Regions from separate parts of the Bradyrhizobium sp. McL0616 genome, predicted to be linked through region 3. Evidence: predicted binding sites of a transcription regulator. Region 3 holds the regulator's gene; each other region holds the start of a gene.
The links. The regulator PhoB, encoded in region 3, activates phosphate uptake and scavenging genes when phosphate is short. The targets are predictions, from matches to a motif close to TGTCATNNANCTGTCAT.
Positions count from the first base shown of each region.

Region 1: phnC (phosphonate ABC transporter ATP-binding protein) is a predicted target of PhoB. The motif match lies at 2,937-2,953, and genes of this name have one in related genera.
Region 2: pstS (phosphate ABC transporter substrate-binding protein PstS) is a predicted target of PhoB. The motif match lies at 1,370-1,386, and genes of this name have one in related genera.

Region 1 is NZ_CP188255.1:1,123,363-1,130,689, reverse strand. It holds gene phnE (phosphonate ABC transporter, permease protein PhnE) at 1-77, opposite strand, end outside; gene phnE (phosphonate ABC transporter, permease protein PhnE) at 74-958, opposite strand; gene phnD (phosphonate ABC transporter substrate-binding protein) at 1,035-1,970, opposite strand; gene phnC (phosphonate ABC transporter ATP-binding protein) at 2,028-2,837, opposite strand; gene ACPPVR_RS05440 (chloramphenicol acetyltransferase) at 3,012-3,671, shown strand; gene ACPPVR_RS05435 (alpha-D-ribose 1-methylphosphonate 5-triphosphate diphosphatase) at 3,668-4,861, shown strand; gene ACPPVR_RS05430 (DUF1045 domain-containing protein) at 4,880-5,578, shown strand; gene ACPPVR_RS05425 (dihydrodipicolinate synthase family protein) at 5,690-6,631, opposite strand; gene ACPPVR_RS05420 (methyl-accepting chemotaxis protein) at 6,754-7,327, opposite strand, start outside.
Region 2 is NZ_CP188255.1:7,193,133-7,200,459, forward strand. It holds gene ACPPVR_RS34570 (L,D-transpeptidase) at 1-802, opposite strand, end outside; gene ACPPVR_RS34575 (hypothetical protein) at 1,139-1,318, shown strand; gene pstS (phosphate ABC transporter substrate-binding protein PstS) at 1,430-2,476, shown strand; gene ACPPVR_RS34585 (CaiB/BaiF CoA transferase family protein) at 2,494-3,687, opposite strand; gene ACPPVR_RS34590 (ABC transporter substrate-binding protein) at 3,732-4,940, opposite strand; gene ACPPVR_RS34595 (ABC transporter ATP-binding protein) at 5,161-5,856, opposite strand; gene ACPPVR_RS34600 (ABC transporter ATP-binding protein) at 5,856-6,605, opposite strand; gene ACPPVR_RS34605 (branched-chain amino acid ABC transporter permease) at 6,602-7,327, opposite strand, start outside.
Region 3 is NZ_CP188255.1:8,342,005-8,349,331, reverse strand. It holds gene pstC (phosphate ABC transporter permease subunit PstC) at 1-81, shown strand, start outside; gene pstA (phosphate ABC transporter permease PstA) at 86-931, shown strand; gene pstB (phosphate ABC transporter ATP-binding protein PstB) at 928-1,749, shown strand; gene phoU (phosphate signaling complex protein PhoU) at 1,761-2,477, shown strand; gene phoB (phosphate regulon transcriptional regulator PhoB) at 2,500-3,207, shown strand; gene ACPPVR_RS40285 (GcrA family cell cycle regulator) at 3,341-3,850, opposite strand; gene ACPPVR_RS40280 (aspartate aminotransferase family protein) at 4,313-5,521, shown strand; gene argF (ornithine carbamoyltransferase) at 5,521-6,444, shown strand; gene ACPPVR_RS40270 (Hsp33 family molecular chaperone) at 6,563-7,327, shown strand, end outside.

The sequences.
Region 1 (7,327 bases), 1.4 Mb from region 3:
GCCGAGGCTGGGCGGTTGAACACATCCGGATAGCGCGCGCGGATTTGCGCGGTGTCGACCTGCTGCGGCTTCGTCACGTCCGCGCCTCCTTGCCGAACAGTCGGCCGCGCAGCCAGCCGGTCGAGATGTCGATGATGAAGACGGTGACGATGATCATGAGCAGGATGGCGCTGACGTCCGAATAGTAGAATTTGCGGATAGCGACGACGAGCTCCTGGCCGATGCCGCCGGCACCGACAAAGCCCATGACGGAAGCTTCGCGGACATTGACCTCGAACCGGAGCAGCGCGTAGCTGGCGTAACCTGCGGTGACCTGCGGCAGGATCGCGAAACGCATGCAGGAGAGCCAGCTCGCGCCGGTCGAGCGGATGCCTTCGACCGGCTTCATGTCGGCATTCTCGACAATCTCCGAAAACAACTTGCCGAGCGCGCCGGTGGAGTGGATTGCAATCGCGAGCACACCAGCCATCGGACCCAGCCCGAATGCGATCACGAAGATCAGCGCGAAGACGATGCCGGGGACGGTGCGGGCGAATTCGAGCAAGCGCCGCACCACGAAGCGCAGCCAGGGTGAGGGCGAGGTGTTTTCAGCGGCAAGGAAGTTCAGGGCGAAAGCGAAAGTGGCGCCGATCAATGTGCCGACATAGCTGATCAGCAGCGTCTCACCCAGCATCTTCAGCCATTTGCGCCAGCCCCACAGCCACTCGCCGACATCGGTCCAAACCCGCTGGCCGCTGTCGAGTGTGAGGATGCGATCGAAATAGCTGACGAAATTGCCGAAATGGGCGAACAGGGTGCGCAGGTTCACTTCCGCGCCGATCGCGGCGAGCAACAGTGCTGCTGCGAAGATCACGACTCCCAGCAGGAGTCGGAGCCGCCTGCGCGCGACCGCCTGGCGATAGGCGGCGTTGAGCACGGCGAGCTGCTGCTGGGGGAGGATCGAAACCGCAACGGTCATCTGGTCAGGAAAGGTGGTCGATCAAAGAGAAAGAGCCGGGTCCATCGACCCGGCTCCAGTGGCGTCGTCCCGAGACTCAGGACGCCTTCTTCTTGCGCAATGCATCGACGAACTTGATCAGCTCGATCGTGCCATCCCAGTCCTTGGTGGTGGCGGGATGAAAACCCTTCTTCTGGCCGTCCTGAAGGCGATCGAAGGCCGCCTTATCCTTGGCCGGCGCGTCGAAGAACGCTTTCGCGATCGCCGCCTTGGCCTCTTCCGGCAGGTCGGAGTTGTAGGCGTAGGGGCCGTTGATGATCGGCGCCGACTTGTGGATGATGCGGAAATCATCCTTCTTCATCGCCGAGCCGTCGGCATTCTTCAGCATGCCCTTGGTCAGCATCTGCGCCAGAGTGGAATCATCATCGCTGGTCCACTGATTGGCCGCAACGTCGACCGTGCCCTGCGCCAGCGCCAGGATCGCGTTCTCATGGCTGCCGGTGAAGACGACCTTGCTGAAATAGGTGTCGGCGTCCGGAACGCCCATCTTGTCGAGCTCAAAGCGCGGCACGTTGTTGCCGGAGGTCGAATTCGGGTCGACGAGGCCAAGGTTCTTGCCCTTGAGCTGATCGACGCTCTTGTAGGGGCTGCTCGCCTTGACGAAGAACACCGAGTAGTAGCCGGTCGAGCCGTCGGCGTTGATGTCGTTGGCGAAGGCGTCGGTCTTGACGCCGGTCAGGCGGGCGCGCGCGAACGACGCCGAGCCATAGCTCGCGATGTGGATGTTGCCGGCACGCTGGCCTTCGATCACAGCAGCGTAGTCGTTGGCGATGCGCAGCGTGACCTTCACGCCCAATTCCTTGGAGAGATAGCTCATGAACGGCGCCCAGCGCTCGGTAACGCCCGAGGCGTTTTCTGCCGGAATGACCGCAAAGGTCAGCTCGGGATATTTGGCTTTCCAGTCGTCGGCGGAGGCGGAAGTCGTGAACGCAAGCGCGGCGGCGCCGGCAAGGACTAGTCTGCGAGTGATCATGATACTCTCTTCATCGGTTGGGGTCGGTTGACGCGAAACTGAAGATACTGACGCGGCTTAAGCGGCCGCGGCGGTTCCGAGCGCCGGGACGCCCTCAGGCGCCGGCGCATGCGAGCCACCCATGACATCGGTGGCTTCGAGATCGTAGAGCTCACGCGCGACGAGATCGGTCAGCGCGGACGGCGCGCCGTCGAACACCACGCGGCCTGCCGACATGCCGATCAGGCGGTCGCAATAGCTGCGCGCCAGATCGAGCGAATGCAAATTGCAGAGCACGGTGATGCCGAAATGCTTGTTGATACGCAGCAGCGCATCCATGACGATCTTGGTGTTGCGCGGATCGAGCGAGGCGATCGGCTCGTCGGCAAGGATGATGTCGGGCTGCTGGACCAGCGCGCGGGCAATCGCAACGCGCTGCTGCTGGCCGCCGGAGAGCTGATCAGCACGCTGGGCGGCAAGCGAGGCGATGTCGAATTGTTCGAGCGCCGACATCGCCAGCGCCTTGTCCTGCTCGGGCCAGGTCTGCGACAGCGACCGCCAGGCCGGCATCTTTGCAAGGCGTCCCATCAGGACATTGGTGAGCACGTCGAGCCGCCCGACCAGGTTGAACTGCTGGAAGATCATCGCCGAGCGCGCGCGCCACTGCCGCAGCTCCTTGCCGCGCAGCGCGGTGACATCGATGCCGTCGAACAGGATTCGGCCCTGTGTTGGCGTCGCGAGCCGGTTGATGGTCCGCAACAAAGTCGATTTGCCGGCGCCGGAACGCCCGATCACGCCGACGAAGCCGCCGGGGGCAATTTGAAACGAAGCGTCGTCGACCGCGGCTTTTGCGCCAAAGCGGCACGTCAGACCTTCAACCACCAGCATGTAGGGCTCCAGAGTAGCTCGGACCCACCGCTAACGCTGGCGCTTGACACTTGTGTGACACACCCGCTGCGGTGCGGCGATCCAACACACCTCGTCCCCTGTCATCACGGCGTCATAACATTGTCATCAAGCCACTCGAAGAGGTACGCCCGTTCTCGAGCTTTCGGATGCAACATGGCCGCCAAGGTGCTTTCGGTCCAACCGACCATCGATCCTTCGGCAAAGCTGCATGAGACCAGGCTTGGCGTCTATACCGAGGTCGGCGCGCGCACGATCCTGCATGACGTCGCGATGGGCGATTACTCCTACGTCGTGAACGACGCCCAGATCACCTACACGACCATCGGAAAATTCTGCTCGATCGCGGCGATGACGCGGATCAATCCCGGCAATCATCCGATGCACCGCGCGACGCAGGCGCATTTCACCTACCGCTCCAGCGCCTACTTCGAGGGTGAGAGCGACGACGCCGAGTTTTTCGACTGGCGGCGCCAGCACCATGTCCATATCGGCCATGATGTCTGGATCGGCCATGGCGCGGTCGTGCTGCCCGGCCGCAACATCGGCACCGGTGCGGTGATTGCGGCCGGCGCCATCGTCACCAAGGACGTGCCGGCCTACACCATCGTCGCCGGCAATCCAGCGCGCATCGTGCGCCGCAGATTTTCGGAAGACGTCGCCGGGCGGCTTGCCAGGTTCGCCTGGTGGGAGTGGGATCACGACAAATTGCGTGAAGCGCTGCCCGATTTTCGCAAGCTCGGGATTGAAGATTTCCTCTCCACGTATGAAGCACGCACGAGTTCCACAGCCAGCAAACGAAGCGCGGTCGCGTGACAGACATTCTGCTTGAGGGCGGCCGAGCCCTGATCGGCTCCGAGTTCATCGAGACGTCACTCAGCGTGTCCGGAACGGACATTGCGCAGATCGGTGCCTCTCGCAGCAGCGCGCGGCTGGCGATCGATGCGCGCAATCTGCTGGTCCTGCCGGGCATCGTCGATCTGCACGGCGATGCCTTCGAGCGGCAGATGATGCCGCGCGCCGGCGTCGACTTTCCGATCGACGTCGCGCTCGCCGACACCGACCGCCAGGTCATCAGCAACGGCGTCACTACGGTGTTCCACGCCACGACCTGGTCGTGGGAGCCGGGCCTGCGCAGCGGCGACAATGCGCGGCGCCTGCTCGAGGCGATCGAACGGCAGCGCCCGCAATTTTCCGCCGACACCCGTTTCCATCTGCGGCATGAGACCTACAATCTCGATGCCGAGGACGAGATCAGCCAGTGGCTGGCGGAAGGCCGCGTCGACCTGTTCGCCTTCAACGACCATATGGACGGGGTCGTTGCCGACATCTCCAATCCGCGCAAGCGCAACCGCATGGTGGAGCGCACCGGGCTGTCGAGCGAGGATTTTGACAGGCTGGTCGCGCACATCGTTTCGCGCGCCGCCGACGTTCCGGCAGCGATCACCCGGCTCGCTGCTGCGGCCCGTGCGGCCGGGGTGCGGATGCTCTCGCATGACGATGCGACGCCGGCGATGCGCCGGGGTTTTCGCAGCCTCGGCGTGACCCTCGCCGAGTTTCCGATCAACGAGGAGACCGCGCGAGAAGCCGCAAGCAGCGGCGATGCCATTGTCTACGGCGCGCCGAACGTGCTTCGCGGCGGCAGCCACACCGGCTGGACCAAAGCGTCCGACATGATCGCCAAGGGACTGTGCTCGGTGCTGGCGTCGGACTATTACTATCCCGCGCCTCTGCTGGCCGCGTTCCGCCTCGCCGCCGACGGCGTGCTGCCGCTGACGGAGGCCTGGAAGCTGGTCTCCTCGGCACCGGCGCAAGCGACCGGACTGACCGATCGCGGCACGCTCGCCGCAGGACGCCGGGCTGACATTCTGCTCGTCGACGGCGCCGTGCCGCTACGGCCACGGCTCGTCGCGGTGATCGCCGCCGGAAAGCTCGTGCATCTCAGCGATGCGACGCGACTGCTCAGCGCGGCGCCGGCGGCGCGCGAGTCTGTTGTCGCGGCATAGATCGGTTATGCTGAAGCAATGACAGGTTTTCCCCGCTACGCGATCTATTTCGCCGCCGCCGCCGACAGTGCACTATCGCACTTCGGCGCCGAATTTCTCGGCTACGACGCCCACACCGGCCTCGAGCTGCCGTTCCCGGACGAGGCGCTGCGCACGGCGCCGGACTGGCGCGACGTCAGCGCCGATCCCCGCAAATACGGCTATCACGCCACGCTCAAGGCGCCGATGGCCTTGGCGCCCGGCAAGACCGAAGCCGAGCTTATGGCGGCCTGCGCGACATTCGCCGGCAAGGCGCGGGCAATTCCGCTGATCCGCCCGGTAGTCGATTCCATCAGCGGCTTCATCGCCGTCATTCCGGCCGAGCCGGTCGGCGAACTGCAGCAACTCGCCGCTGATTGCGTCCGTGATTTCGATTCGTTCCGTCCGATCCTGACGGCGGAAGACCGCGCGCGTCGAAAGCCCGAGAAACTCAGCGAGCGGCAGCACGACTATCTCGATCGCTGGGGATATCCGTACGTGATGGAGGAATTCCGCTTCCACATGACACTGACGGGCCGGCTGGACGCGGAACGGCGCGGGCCGATTCTGGAGATGCTGCGGGCGCGGTTTGCTGCGTTGAAGCTCGATACGCTCGCGATCGACCGCATCGCGCTGTTCAAGCAGGATGATGCGAAGGCAAGATTCCGCATCGTGGGCGAGTGGGCGTTGGCGAGGTAAGCCTCAACAAACTCCGTCATTGCGAGCGAAGCGAAGCAATCCAGGCTGCCTCCGCGGAAGCAGCCTGGATTGCTTCGTCGCAAGGGCTCCTCGCAATGACGGGGGAGAGACCTATTTCCCCCACCGCAACGCCAGCGCATCGCGCTCCTTGGCCAGCTCCAATAGCCCCGCCCGCGTGGCCGGGTGCAGCGGCTGCAACGGGTGCCGCACCGCATCCGACTTGATCACACCGCCGGCCTGCATCATGACCTTGCAGGCGATCAGGCCGCATTGGCGGTTCTCGTAATTGATCAGCGGCAGCCAGCGCTCGTAGGCGGCCTTCGCCTCCCCGCGCTTGCCTGCGAAATAGGGATCGATGATCTGGCGAATGCCGTCGGGATAGCCGCCGCCGGTCATCGCGCCGGTGGCGCCGGCATCGAGATCCGCCAGCAGCGTGATCGCTTCCTCACCATCCCACGGTCCCTCGATGTCCTTGCCGCCGGCCTCGATCAAGCTCCTGAGTTTTGAAGCAGCGCCTGCTACCTCGATCTTGAAATAGCGGATGTTGGAGAATTCGCGCGCAAGCCGCGCCAACAGATCGACCGACAACGGCGTGCCCGCGACCGGCGCATCCTGGATCATAATCGGGATGTTGATCGCGCCCGAGAGCACCTTGAAGAATTCGACAACGCCCTTCTCCGGCACCCGGAAGGTCGCGCCATGATAGGGCGGCATGACCATCACCATGGCGGCGCCCGCCGCCTCGGCCTGCTGGCTGCGCGCCGCGCACGCGGCCGAGCTGAAATGGGTGGTGGTAACGATGACGGGCACGCGGCCCGCGACGTGCTCCAGCACCGCATGCATCACGGTCTCGCGCTCGGCATCTGTCAGCACGAACTGTTCGGAGAAGTTGGCGAGGATGCAGAGGCCGTGCGAGCCGGCGTCGATCATGAAATCGATGCAGCGACGCTGTCCGTCGAGATCGAGCTCGCCGCGCTCGTCGAAGATGGTGGGCGCGACCGGGAATACGCCGCGATAGGGGCGCTGGGCCTTGTTGTGAGGCGTAACCGGCATCGGACTCTCCATCCCTGATCTACTCTTATGACTACGGCGCGTAGCACAGCGTCATAGATGTAGCCGCCGCGCGGACCGGCGGCAATGCCGATCGCGCGACGTCGGGATGGAGGCTATCGAAGCTACGCGGTCTTCACCGCGCCGAGGAAGCCTTCGACCGCGACGCGAAGACGATCGGCATCGGCCGACATCTTCTTCACGGACTGGGACAGGACGTAGCCGGCGTTGCCGGTCTCCTGGTTGAGCTTGGCGACGCTGCCGATGGTGTCGGTGACCTCGCGCGTGCCTTGGGCTGCCTGCTGGAAGTTGCGCGAAATCTCCGTGGTAGCCGCGCGCTGCTGCTCGACGGCGGCCGCAATCGCCGTCATCTTCTCGTCGATGCCGCTGATCGAGCCGCCGATGGAGCGGATGGCGGCGACCGCCTGGCCCGTCGCACCCTGGATCTCCGCGACCTGGCGCGAGATTTCTTCCGTCGCGGTTGCGGTTTGCGCCGCGAGGCTCTTGACCTCACCGGCAACCACCGCGAAGCCGCGGCCCGCTTCACCCGCACGCGCCGCTTCGATGGTCGCGTTCAAAGCCAGCAGGTTGGTCTGGCCTGCGATGGCGTTGATCATCTTCACGACCTCGCCAATGCGGCTCGCGGTCTGGTCGAGGATCTCGACCGTGGCGTTGGTCTGCGTGGCCTGCGAAACAGCT
Region 2 (7,327 bases), 1.1 Mb from region 3:
CCCCGGCCTTTGCGATGGCCTGATCGGTCTTTGCGTCCGCGAGCGACTTCTCGGCGAAAGCGAGCTCGGCATCGGCGCGAGCTTTCTGCTGCTCCAGTTTGCGCAGCGATGCCGGGAGCGATTGAGCCTCTTTCGCTGCCGCAGCAGCCGCCTTCTTGGCTTCGCCGGCGGCGTTGGTGGCCTCTTCGGCTTCGGCTGAGAGCTTGTCGGCACGGTTCGGCGCCGCCGCGATGGCCTCCTTGCTCGGCACGAACAGCGAGGGATGCGAGAAATCAACCGGAGCGGCATCGTTCGGCGAGATGATCACCCGCATGCCGATATTGGTCTTGTCGAACAGGCCCTCGGCGAATGGGAAGGGCATGCGCACGCAGCCATGCGAGGCGGCATAGCCCGGTAGCGGTCCGCCATGCAGTGCGATGCCGTTCCAGGTGATGCGCTGCATGTTCGGCATCCAGGCATCGTCATACATCGAGGAGTGGTGGTCCTTGTCCTTCTCGATCACGGCAAAGACGCCGGCGGGCGTCTCGCGTCCCGTGGTGCCGGTCGAGACCGGCGCGCGCAGGATCCAGCCCTCGGAATCGTAGAACGTGACCTGCTGGCTCTTGATCGACACGATCGCCATGATCGGCTCGCCGGCCTCGCGCTGCGCCACCGCCTCGGCAGTCTGGCGCGGCTGCTTCGCCGCCATGGCGCCAGGGGTCAGCGCGGTCAGCGCCACGGCTGCCGCGAACATCACAATTCCGGGAGGCCCCCAACGCCGCATCGTTCCATGGGATTGCGCCGTCGTCAGTCGGTCTTTCATGCCATACCCCGGTTGCCTGTCAGCACTTGCGTGGATCATCCGTCAGATTGCGATCTTTGGATTAAGAAATCGCGGCCACCATCCGTTCCATATCCGGCGATTTTCGGTCCGTTCGAGCGGCAAAACTCTCATATACGAGGGCCCGCGCGGGCGGAAGGGTCGTCAGGGCTGACACTGGTGGCCGAGGCTGGCCTGAAGCTGGCAGGCAGGCGCTGCGGCGCAATGTCCGCTGCCCGTGGCGCGCGGGCGGGGTGTGACCGGAATCACAGAGAATTGCCTCAGGCCGCGGCCATGTTGGCTGTAATATCTACAATCAGCATATCGGAGGATGAACAGATGTCCTCAACTCTCTCGCAGATTGCCGCGGCCGTGGCTGGACTGGCGCTCTTCACCACCGGCCTCATCGTTTTTCCCGTAGGCCATACCAGGAGCCTGGCGAAGAGCCTGGCGGTCTCGGTATCTTTGGCCGTCCTGGCGGCCGTCCTGATCGGCGTCGCCCGCAACTTCGGTTCTTGAGTAGCACCAGTCCACATCACATTGCAGCCAAACCAGATGGTTCTGATCTCCATTACATATTTGTGACATAAGCCACAGAGGCTCCGAGCTCATGCTGCTAGTTTCGCAGGCATGATGAAACTTCTCAGGCTACCGATCATCCTCACCGCTCTCGTCGTCGCGACGCAAAGCTTCGCTGCCGACACCACGGGCGCAGGCTCAACCTTCGTTTCGCCCGTGATGTCGAAATGGATCGACGCCTACAAGGCCAAGACCGGCAACACTGTCAGCTATCAGGCGGTCGGCTCGAGCATCGGCGTCGGCCTGATCAAGAAAGCCACCGTCGATTTCGGCGCGACCGACATGCCGCTCGATCCGAAAGAGCTGGAGAAGCTCGGCATGATCCAGTTCCCGATCGTGATCGGCGGCGTCGTTCCGGTCGTCAACATCGACGGCGTCAAGCCGGGCCAGATTCATTTCACGGGCGAGGTGCTCGCGGGCATCTATCTCGGCAAGCTCAAATCCTGGAACGATCCGGCGATTCGCGCCATCAATCCCGACCTGAAGCTGCCGAATGCGCCGATCACCGTCGTGCATCGCATCGACGGCTCAGGCACGACGTTCAACTGGTCGAACTACCTCTCCAAGGTCAGCCCGCAATGGAATGCGAGCGTTGGCGAGGGCACCGCGGTCGAGTGGCCGGTTGGCGTGGGCGGAAGGGGCAATGACGGCGTCGCCTCGCTCGTCGGCCTCGTCCCCGGCTCGATCGGATACCTCGAATATGCCTATGCGCTGCAACGGCTCGACAAGATCTCGTTCGGCGTGGTGCAGAACAGTGCCGGCAATTTCGTCATGCCTGACGCCGCATCGTTCCAGGCGGCGGCTTCGAGCGCGGACTGGACGGCGGACAAGGATTTCCACCTCGTGCTCACCAACGCGCCGGGCGAGGATGCCTACCCGATCACCGCCACGACATTCGTGTTGATGCCGATCAAGCCGAAATCGCCCGAGAGATCGGCGGCAGCCATCGACTTCGTGCGCTGGTCATTGGAGAACGGAAAGTCGCAGGCCGAAACGCTGAACTACGTTCCGTTGCCGCCGGCCCTGATCCAGCAGGTCGAGCTCTACTGGCAGCAGAGCTTTGAAGCGGTGACGGCGTCGGCGATCGGCAAGCACTGACGCCAAAGTGGCGCGCCTTACGGCGCACCAACGGCCTTGTTCGCAACGAGCGCCTCGATCTCGGCATCATTCAGGCCCGCTTCGCGCAAGACCTCGCGCGAATGCTCGCCGAGGCGCGGCGCCATGCGATGAATGCCGGCAGGACTCTCGGAGAATTTCGTCGCAGGCCGCGCCTGCCGAATACGGCCCTCGGTCGGATGATCGATATCCGCAAACAATCCGACCGCTGCGAGATGCGGCTGCTCGCCGATCTCGGTCAGCCGTGCGAAGGCGGTGTGCGGCACGTCGAGCCGCAGCAATAGCTCCTCCCATTCCGCTGTGGTGCGGGTAGGCCCGATCTCGCTCATGCGGTCGTAGATTTTGTCGATGTTCTGGGAGCGCAGCACGGGATCGCGCACGCCGAGCTCGTCGCTCAATTCAGGGCGGCCCACGGCCTCGAAGAAGGCGCACCAATTGTCCCCGGAATAGGGCAGCATCGTCAGCCAGCCGTCCTTGGTGCGCACGGGGCGCCGGTTCTTCATGCGCTTGTAGCCGGTCGGTCCGATTGGCGGATCGAACGCGTGTCCGCCCAGCATCTCGATGCTGTTGAAGCCTGCGATCGTCTCCAGCATCGGCACTTCGACCATCTGGCCCTCACCCGTGCGCTCGCGCCGGAACAAGGCTGCGGACACCGCACCGACCATGGCCAGCGCGCAGATCTTGTCACCGACCAGACTCGGGATGAACTGCGGCTCCTCGTCCGATCCGATCGACGATGCAAGGCCCGAGGCGGCCTGGATGATCTCGTCGAAGGCGGGCCGCGCCGCCCAGGGGCCGTCCTGGCCAAAGCCGGTCGCCGCGGCATAGATCAGCCGCGGGTTCAACTTGGCGCACGCCTCGTAGCCGAAGCCCAGCCGTGCCATCGCAGCGGGCCGCACATTGGTGACGAGCGCATCGACTGTCGGGATCAGCTTGGCCAGCGCCGCCTTGCCGTCCGGATGCTTCAGATCAAGCGCCAGGCTGCGCTTGTTGCGATTGACCGCCATGAACTGGCCACTCATGCCACGATTTCGAAACACGCCGGTGTAGCGCCATGTATCGCCGGTCGTTGGCTCGATCTTGATGACATCGGCGCCCCAGTCGCCGAGCATTTGCGCGGCATAGGGACCGAACAGCACGCTCGTCAGATCGAGGACGCGAATGCCGCTGAGGGGGCCAGTCGGTGTCGTCATGTCTTCACTGTGGCTGGAGGATGCGATCAATCGATACGCGGATGCTATTCGCCGATGACGTCGCCGAACAGCTCCCAGGACTTTCCGTTGAAGCGCGCCATCTGCAACTGGCGGATCGGCGTGACCTGCTCGCCCGAGGTGTTGAGCTTGATGCCGGGCAGCAGCATCGGCAGCTCGACATCCTTGAATGATTGCGCCTGCTTCATCAGATTGGCGCGCGTGAGGTCATTGCCGGCGCGTTGCAGCACCAGCTCCATCATCTGCGCCATGGTGTAGCCGGTGACATTGAAGATATCCGCGGGGTCCGCGCCCGCATTGTAGGTCTTCATCCATTCGCGCCACGCCTTCATGCCGGCATCATCAGCCCAGCGCGGATCGCCGGGATCCTTCTGGAAGGCGCCGGTGACGATGCCGACGGCATTCTCGAGCCCGGCCGGGGTCAGCACGGAGCCGACGGAATTCGAAACAGCCGGAAGAATGATCTGCGGCTTCCAGCCAAGCTCGGCAGCCTTCTTGATCGCCTGGGCCGCGAATTTCGGCGTGCATTCATTGAACAGCACGTCGGCGCCGGCGGCCTTGAACTTGACGATCTGGGAGTCGACGGTCGGATCGGTCGTCTCGTAGACGGCCTCGGACACGATCTGATTGACGTGCTCGCCGAGCCCTTCCTTGAAGCCCGCGAGATAGTCGCGCCCCGGATCCTCGTCTGGCGTGATGACGGCAATCTTGGCGTTCGGCTTGTTCGCTAAAATCCACTTGGCGTAGAGCCGCCCCTCAGTCCTGTAGGTCGGCTGCGAGCCGGTGGTCCAGGGAAAATGCTGCGGATCGTTCCAGCGGCTGGCGCCGCTCGACGGGAACAGCTGCGGGATCTTCTTGGCATTGAGGTACTTTTGCGCCGCGATGTTCGGGCCGGTCCCTAACATCGAGAACATCGCCAGGACTTCGTCGCTTTCGGCCAGACGACGCATCTGCTCGACGGTCTTCGCCGGCGAATAGCCATCGTCCATGCTGAGGAGTTCGACTTTGCGGCCGTTGATGCCACCCTTGTCGTTGAGCATCTTGAAATAGGCGATTTCGGCGCGGCCGATCGCGGAATAAGCGGAGGCCGGCCCCGAATAGGGCATGGTCTGACCGAGCTTGATGCCCGTGTCTGTCGCGCCGGTATCGTAATTTCCCGCCGTAGCGACTGAGGCAGCGAAGAGCGCAAGCAGAGCAACAGCTCCACGGACGAAGTTACGTTGTTTTCCCGGCATGCCCGGCATCTCCTACCCTGGCAGAGCGCATCGACGCGGGCCCGCGGGCCGTCGTCAACGTCCTCCACTTCTGTTCTTGGTTATCGTCGGCCGCATCGGTCACGATGGCAGCGAACGCGACGATACCTTGATTATCGGGCGTGAGATGTAGCTAAGAATTCAGATGCGTATGCGCGGCTTGCAGCCGCTTGATTGGCCCGTTCATCGCCTGACGGCGATGTCAGACCTCGAGCCATTCCTGCCGCACGGCGGCATTTGCCTTGAGCTCGTCTGGCGTGCCCTCGAACACGACGCGGCCGTGGCCCATGATGTAGACACGCTTCGAGATCCGCATCGCGATCGACAGCTTCTGCTCGACGAGCAGGATCGCGACGCCGGCCTGCGCGATGCGGGCAATGAGATCGCCGACCTGCTGCACGATCAGCGGCGCCAGCCCTTCGGTCGGCTCGTCGATCATGATCAGGTCGGGGTCGCCCATCAGCGTGCGGCACGTCGTGAGCATCTGCTTCTCGCCGCCGGACAGCACGCCCGCGGCCGTATCGGCGCGCGCGGCGAGATTGGGGAACATGTCGAGCATATCCTGAAGCCGCCATTTGCCGGGACGGCGCGTATCCTTGACGCCGAGCAGCAGGTTCTGGCGAACCGTCAGGCTCGGGAAGATGTCGCGATGTTCGGGGACATAGCCAAGGCCGAGGCGTGCGATCTTGTAGCTGGGAAGACCAGCGATGTCCTTGCCCTTGAAGCGGATCGTGCCTTGCGGGGCGACCTCGCCCATGATCGCCTTGACCGTGGTGGAACGGCCAACGCCGTTGCGGCCGAGCAGGCTCACGACTTCGCCCGCGGCGACATCGAGATCGACGCCCTGGAGAATGTGGCTCTTGCCATAATAGGCGTGAAGATTCCTGACCTCGAGCATCAGTGCGCTTCCTCGCCGAGATAGGCTTCCTTGACCTTCGGATCGCGCCGGATTTCTTCCGGCGTGCCCGACGCGATGATGTGGCCGTAGACCAGCACCGAGATACGGTCGGCCAGACCGAACACGACGCTCATATCGTGTTCGACGATCACCAGGGTCTTGCCCTCGGTCAGTCGCCGGATCAGCGATACCGCGCGGTCGGTTTCGGCGTGGCTCATGCCGGCAGTCGGCTCATCGAGCATGACGACGGTGGCGCCGCTCGCGATGGTGATGCCAATCTCGAGTTCGCGCTGCTCTGCGTAAGTGAGGAGGCCAGCCGGAACATCGCGCCGATGCGTCAGATGGATGTCATCGAGGATCTGGGCGGTTCGGTCGCGCACCTCGGGCAGGCCGTCGACGTTCTTCCAGAACGCGTAGCGATGCCCCGTGGCCCACAGCACGGCGCAGCGCACGTTTTCCCAGACCGTCATGCGGGCGAACACGTTGGTGACCTGGAACGAGCGCGACAGGCCGCGCCGGTTGATCTCGAACGGCTGGAGGCCGGAGATCAGATCGCCGTTCAGCCTCACCTCGCCCGAGGTCGGCTCGATATGGCCGCTGATCAGATTGAACGTCGTGGACTTGCCGGCGCCGTTCGGGCCGATAATGGCGTGCCGCTCGCCCTGCGCGACGCTGAAATTGAGGTCGCGGATGATGCCGACATTGCCAAAGCGCTTTTCGACGGCGCGGACTTCGATGGCTGCGGTCATGCCATATACCCCCGGTCACGGGCGACCGTGGCGGCCCTGTCCCACGCATCCGCGATGCGCCGCCAGGTCAGCCGCGCGACGAACGCACCGCCGACAACGAGAACCGCAGCAGCGATCCATGTCACCGGCGAGGTCGGATTGAAGGCAATGCCCAACAGGTTGATGGGGTCGCCGCCGGAATAGCGCGCGACCGTCTCGATGGTCAGGATCACGCCACAGGCGAGCGCTATCGTCGGCACGATCGCGACCAGATAGGACGGGATCACCGTCCACAGCGTCCCGGCGCGGATCAGCGGCCGATGCATCATCAAGAGGCCGGCAATGCCGCCCGGCGCATACATCACGATGCCGATGAAGATGATGCCGAAATAGAGCTGCCACGCCGTGGTGAGGTTGGTCAGCCCGAGCTGCAGATAAGTGACCAGGATCGCGCCGAGGATCGGACCGAAGAAATAGGCGGTGCCGCCGATGAAGGTGGAGAACAGCACCAGACCGGACTGGATCGCACCGAGCAGCGCGGAGTTCGCGATCTCGAAATTGATCGCGGTCAGGCCGCCGGCGACGCCCGCGAAAAACCCGGCAAAGCAATAAGCGAGGTAGCGGACGACGTGAGGATCGTAGCCGATGAACTGGACACGCTCGGGATTGTCGCGGACGGCATTGCTGATCCGCCCCAGCGGCGTCCGCGTCAGCGCGTACATCGCGATGGCCGACAGCACCAG
Region 3 (7,327 bases):
CTCCTGTTCGTGCTGACGTTCTTCGTGCTGGCCGGAGCGCGGCTGATGCTGATGCGGCTGGAAAAGAAGGCGGGGAACTGAAGCCATGAACCCGATCTATTCACGCCGCCGCCGCAAGGACGTCGTCATTCGCGGGCTCTGCATCGCCGCAACCGCCTTTGGTGTCACCTGGCTTGCGCTGATCCTGATCACGCTGCTCTACAATGGCCTCGCCGGACTCAACTTCCAGCTCTTTACCGAGAATACGCCGCCACCCGGATCGAACGAGGGCGGCCTGCTCAACGCCATTGTCGGCTCCGTGATCATGACCGTGCTCGGCGTCGGTATCGGCGCGCCGCTCGGCATGTTCGCCGGCACCTATCTCGCCGAATACGGCCGCAACGACAGGCTGACGTCCGTAATCCGCTTCATCAACGACATCCTGCTCTCGGCGCCCTCGATCATCATCGGCCTGTTCATCTATGGCGCGGTGGTGGTGCCGATGCGCGGCTTCTCGGCGCTCGCCGGCTGTCTCGCGCTCGCCGTCATCGTGATCCCGGTGGTGCTGCGCACGACCGAGGACATGCTGCTTCTGGTGCCGAACGCACTGCGTGAGGCGGCCTCCGCGCTCGGCCTGCCGCGCTCGCTGGTGATCAAGCGGATCGCTTATCGTTCTGCCCGTTCCGGTCTCATCACCGGCGTGCTGCTCGCCACCGCCCGCGTCGCCGGCGAGACCGCGCCGCTGCTGTTCACCGCGCTGTCGAACCAGTTCTTCAGCCTGAGCCTGAACAAGACGATGGCGAACCTGCCGGTCACCATCAACAACTTCGTGCAGAGCCCCTACGCCTACTGGAAGCAGCTGGCCTGGAGCGGGGCGCTGCTCATCACCCTGACCGTTCTTGCCCTGAATATTGGTGCGCGCATCCTTGGCGCCGAGAGGACCGCAAAATGAGTGATCTTTCCGTATCGATGAGCGCGGCCGGCGGCCTGCCCCACGCGCCGGTGCTGCCCGAGGCGCCCCCCAAGGTGACCGTGCGCAATCTCAACTTCTATTACGGCGAGCACCACGCGCTGAAGAACATCAACCTGACGCTCGGCGCCAACCGCGTCACGGCGTTCATCGGCCCGTCGGGCTGCGGCAAGTCGACCCTGCTGCGCATCTTCAACCGGATGTACGATCTCTATCCCGGCCAGCGCGCCACCGGTCAGCTCATGCTCGACCAGACCAACATCCTCGACGGCAAGCTCGACCTCAATCTGCTGCGCGCCCGCGTCGGCATGGTGTTCCAGAAGCCGACCCCGTTCCCGATGACGATCTACGAGAACATCGCCTTCGGCATCCGCCTTTACGAAAAGATCTCGAAGTCCGAGATGGACGACCGCGTCGAGAAGGCGCTGCGCGGCGGCGCGCTGTGGAACGAGGTCAAGGACAAGCTCAACGCCTCCGGCCTCTCGCTGTCCGGCGGCCAGCAGCAGCGCCTCTGCATCGCCCGCACCGTCGCGGTGCGGCCCGAGGTGATCCTGTTCGACGAGCCCTGCTCGGCGCTCGACCCGATCTCGACCGCCAAGGTCGAGGAGCTGATCCAGGAACTGTCCGAGAGTTACACGATTGCGATCGTTACCCACAACATGCAGCAGGCGGCCCGCGTTTCCGACAAGACCGCCTTCATGTATCTCGGCGAGCTGATCGAGTTCGACGACACCAGCAAGATCTTCACGTCGCCGACCGATCGGCGCACGCAGGATTACATCACCGGCCGGTTCGGCTGAGGAGACGGGACATGGGTTCTGAACATACCGCAAAGGCCTTCGACACCGACCTCCAGGAACTTACCCGCCTGGTCGCCGAGATGGGCGGGATTGCCGAGCGCATGATCGTCGATTCCGTCGACGCGCTGATCCGCCGCGACGTCGCGCTCGGCCAGCGCGTCGTCGCCACCGACGTCGAGCTCGACGCGCTCCAGAAGCGCATCGAGGAGCGCGCCGTGCTCACCATCGCTCGCCGCCAGCCGATGGCGGTCGATCTGCGCGAGATCGTCGGCGCCATGCGCGTCGCGACCGATCTCGAGCGCATCGGCGACCTCGCCAAGAACATGGGCAAGCGCGTCGCGGCGCTGGAGACCGATTTCCATCCGCTCAAGCTGTTCCGCGGCCTCGAGCACATGACCGACCTGGTGCAGCAGCAGGTCAAATCGGTGCTGGACGCATATGCCGCGCATGATCTGCCGGCGGCGATGGCGGTGTGGAAGGGCGACGAGGAAGTCGACGCCATCTGCACCTCGCTGTTCCGCGAGCTCCTCACCTACATGATGGAGGATCCGCGCAACATCTCGTTCTGCATCCATCTGATGTTCTGCGCCAAGAACATCGAGCGGATCGGCGATCACGCCACCAACATCGCCGAGACCGTGTTCTATATGATCGAAGGTCAGGCCATGACCGACAAGCGGCCGAAGGGCGACATGACGACCTTCGCCACGACCCTCCCGAATACTTGAATAATTAAGGAGCGACGACCCCATGGGCGCACGCATTATGGTGGTTGAGGACGAGGAAGCTCTGACCGAGCTTCTCCGCTACAACCTCGAAGGCGACGGCTATGACGTCGAGACGGTGATGCGCGGCGACGACGCCGATACCCGTCTCAAGGAGCACATCCCCGATTTGATCGTGCTCGACTGGATGCTGCCGGGGCTATCCGGCATCGAGCTGTGCCGGCGGCTGCGCGCGCGGTCCGATACCAAGCAGCTCCCGATCATCATGCTCACCGCGCGCGGTGAGGAGAGTGAGCGAGTGCGGGGATTGGCGACCGGCGCCGACGATTACATCGTCAAGCCGTTCTCGGTCCCTGAGCTGCTCGCCCGCGTAAAGGGCCTGCTCAGGCGCGCAAGCCCGGAGCGGCTCGCCACCGTGCTGGCGTTTGGCGACATCGAACTCGACCGTGACAAGCGCCGCGTGGCGCGCTCGGGCCGGCCGATCGATCTCGGCCCGACCGAGTATCGCCTGCTGGAGTTTTTCCTGGAGCATCCCGGCCGCGTGTTCTCGCGCGAGCAGCTGCTCGACAGCGTCTGGGGCCGCGATATCTACATCGACGAGCGCACCGTCGACGTGCATATCGGTCGCCTGCGCAAGCTGCTCAATCTCGGTCGCGAGCAGGACCCGATCCGCACCGTCCGTGGCGCCGGCTATGCGCTGGATGATCGGTTTGCGAAGGCGGAGCAGGCGTAGGGTTCTGTGGTTAGTTGCTGACTGCCGCTACCATCTCCGATGTCGTCCAGGCCTATTACGCACTAGGCCGGGACGACACTGAATTTGTCGAACCGCCGTCGCTTGGACGGCGAAACCTTGGAAGCAGACTAACTCACCGTGACGGCTTCACCGGCGCGCGGCGGCGATCTGACGCCGGCTGGTACGCGACGCGCGAGTGTTGGGCGCAATAGGGCAGGCCCGAGAGCGCCCTGCCGCCGCAGAAGAAGAAGTCCGGACTCGAGGGATCGCCGACCGGCCAGTGGCAGGTCGCCTCGTTCAATTCGAGCAGCGACAGCCGCTGGCTCATCGGCACCACGTTGTCGTAGGTGACCGGATCCGGCTCAGCCTCGACCTCGAAGGCCTGCGCAAGCGCGGTGTTGCCGCGCGCAATCGGCCGGGTCACCCGCATCATGTGCTGCGCGGGACGCGCCTTGCGTGGCCGCGGAGCTGCCGACGACGGGCTCTTGGCACGGCCGGACAGGCCCAGCCGGTGCACCTTGCCGATCACGGCATTGCGGGTCACATTGCCGAGTTCAGCTGCGATCTGGCTGGCCGAAAGTCCGGCCTCCCAAAGCTTTTTCAACTGCTCGACGCGATCGTCCGACCATGTCAAAACCGTCATTGCGCCCTTTCCCTCGCTACGAGCCGCCTTGCTGGGGCTGCGCTGCGAATGCCTAAGTCTCGAAAAACCCGTGCCGCCAGAATCCCTTGAAGTTCGCCGGGCGCAGAAGCGCTCCCGAACGTTTACGCCGGTACATGAGGACTTAGAGGATCAGAACCGCTGCACGAGATGTCGTATCTGACAAGCCAAACGCTACAATATGGCGTGACTCCCGCGCAAGAGTCCGCCGACTCGCGTCCACATGTTCCGTGGTGAAAACCCGCAAATTCGGCACCGCAAGACTACGGATTCAGCATTTCGCGGGGCTTTCCGGGCGGCATTGACACCCGTGGTACCAAGCATAAGATGGTGACGCGTGCCGCCCTTAAAAGGCGGCACGTTTCGTTTTCCGGACCAATGACGCGCTGCGCAACGCACGTTCAGGCCGTCCGAAACATCCAGGCGACCGCCAAAGAGACCGTCATGACCAACAGCGCCGCGCCGCATTTGCTCCCCGTATTCGCCAGGGCCGACATCGGTTTTGAGCGCGGCGAGGGCTCTTGGCTGATTGCGACCAATGGCGATCGCTATCTCGATTTCACCTCTGGCGTGGCGGTGAATGCGCTCGGCCATGCCCATCCCGCGCTGGTCAAGGCGTTGCAGGAGCAGGCCACCAAGCTCTGGCACATGTCGAACCTGTTCCAGAGCCCGGACGGCGAGAAGCTCGCGGCGCGCCTTTGCAACGAGAGCTTTGCGGACTTCGTGTTCTTCTGCAATTCCGGCGCCGAGGCGCTGGAATGCGTGATCAAACTCGTCCGCCACCATCACGCAGCCAAGGGCCATCCCGAGCGCTATCGCATGATCACGTTCGAGGGCGCCTTCCATGGCCGCACGCTCGCAACGCTGGCTGCGACGGGATCTGCAAAATATCTCGAAGGTTTCGGTCCGCCGATGGACGGCTTTGACCAGGTTGCACATGGCGATCTGGACGCCGTGAAGAAGGCGATCGGCCCGCAGACCGCCGGCATCCTGATCGAGCCGCTCCAGGGCGAGGGTGGCGTGCGCTCGGCGCCGCCGGCGTTCTATCGCGCGCTGCGCCAGCTTTGCGACGAGAAGGGCCTGCTGCTCGCCTTCGACGAGGTGCAGACCGGCATGGGCCGCACCGGTGATCTGTTCGCGCATCGCCGTTTCGGCATCACGCCCGACGTGATGTCGCTGGCCAAGGCGCTCGGCGGCGGCTTCCCGATCGGCGCTTGCCTTGCGACCGCGGAAGCGGCCTCCGGCATGACGCCCGGCTCGCACGGCTCGACCTTCGGCGGCAATCCGCTGGCAGTCTCTGCCGCGAACGCCGTGCTCGACGTCATGCTCAAGCCCGGCTTCTTCGACCACGTGCAGAGGATGTCGCTGCTGCTCAAGCAGAAGCTCGCCTCCGTGATCGATCGTCATCCCGACATCGTCAGCGAAGTGCGCGGCGAGGGGCTTCTGATCGGTATCAAGGCCGTGGTGCCGTCGGGCGATCTCGTCGCCGCGCTGCGCGACGAAAAACTGCTCACCGTCGGCGCCGGCGACAATGTCGTGCGCTTCCTGCCGCCCTTGATCGTCACCGAAGCGGAGATCGAGGACGGCGTGGCGCGGCTCGAACGGGCCTGCTCCGCGATTTCTGCCAGTCAGACCAAGCGGGCGGCAAGCTGATGAGCAAGACGCCAAAACATTTCCTCGATATCAACGAGCTCCCGTTGTCGGAGCTCAAGAGCATGCTCGACGCCTCCTCCGCCATGAAGGCGAAGCAGAAGGCGCATCAGCCGGTCAGGCCGCTCGAAGGCAAGACGCTGGCGATGATCTTTGAGCGCCCCTCGACCCGCACGCGCGTCTCGTTCGACGTCGCCATGCGTCAGCTCGGCGGCGAGCCGATCATGCTCACCGGTGCGGAAATGCAGCTCGGACGCGGCGAGACCATCGCCGATACCGCGCGCGTGCTGTCGCGCTATGTCGACGCCATCATGATCCGCATCCTCAATCACGAGGCGCTGCTGGAGCTTGCGGCGAACGCGACCGTGCCCGTCATCAACGGCCTGACGCGGCGCTCGCACCCCTGCCAGGTGATGGCCGACCTCCTGACCTATCAGGAGCATCGCGGCCCGATCGAAGGCAAGACCGTGGCCTGGACCGGCGACGACAACAATGTGCTGGCGTCCTGGGCCCATGCGGCCGAACGCTTCAAATTCCAGCTCAATGTCGCCACCCCGCCGGAGCTCGCGCCGAAGAAGGCGATGCGTGACTTCATCAAGGCCACCGGCGCGCCGATCGTGCTCGGCACCGATGCGGAGGCCGCCGTGCGCGGCGCCGACTGCGTCGTCACCGACACCTGGGTGTCGATGGGCGACAAGGAGGGCGAGCACCGCCACAACGTGCTCAAGCCCTATCAGGTCAATGCCAAGCTGATGTCATTGGCCAAACCCGACGCGCTCTTCATGCATTGCCTGCCCGCCCATCGCGGCGAGGAGGTCACCGACGAGGTGATCGACGGCCCGCAATCGGTCGTGTTCGACGAGGCCGAAAACCGCCTGCACGCGCAGAAGGGCATTCTGGCCTGGTGCTTCGACGCGGTGAAGTAACGGCGCGGTCACGTAGGTATTCCTCGTCGTCCTGGCTTTAGCCCGGACGACACTGGGGCGTGGTGCGTGCATGCGACGCCCCCTTCCATTTCCGCCCTCCGACCCCAGATAAAGCGCCATGGTTTCCCAATCCCCTGACATGAAAACCGAGCCTGAGGGCCCGGTTCGCGCGCCGTCCGCGGTTCCGATCGATGATGCGGTGCTGCCTTACGAGGTCGACGCGCTCGACGTGCGCGGCCGGCTGGTGCGGCTTGGCCCGGCGCTCGACGAGATCCTGACCCGGCACGACTATCCCGCGCCGGTCGGCAAGCTGCTCGGCGAGGCCATCGTGCTGACCACGCTGCTCGGCTCGGCGCTGAAATTCGAAGGGCGCTTCATACTCCAGGCCCAGACCGATGGTCCGGTGTCGTTCCTGGTGGTGGACTACAATGCGCCCGATCGCTTGCGCGCCTATGCTCGCTACGACGCGTCGCGTCTTGGCGACGCTAAGGATTCCGGCGCGTTGCTCGGCCATGGCCATCTCGCCATGACCATCGACCAGGGGCCCGACATGAGCCGCTATCAGGGCCTGGTCGCGCTCGACGGCGGCAGCCTTGAAGACGCCGCGCATGAATATTTCCTGCGCTCCGAGCAGATTCCGACGCGCGTGCGCCTCGCGGTCGGCGAGGAGTGGCGCTCGGGCGACGGCGGCAAGCATCGCTGGCGCGCTGGCGGCATGCTGATGCAGTTCTTGCCGAAGGCGCCGGAGCGCGCGCGGCAGGCCGATCTGCATCCCGGCGATGCGCCGGAAGGCGTCGAAGTGCACGCTGTCGCCGAGGACGATGCCTGGGTCGAGGCCCGCTCGCTGATCGAAACCGTCGAGGACGTCGAGCTGATCGATCCC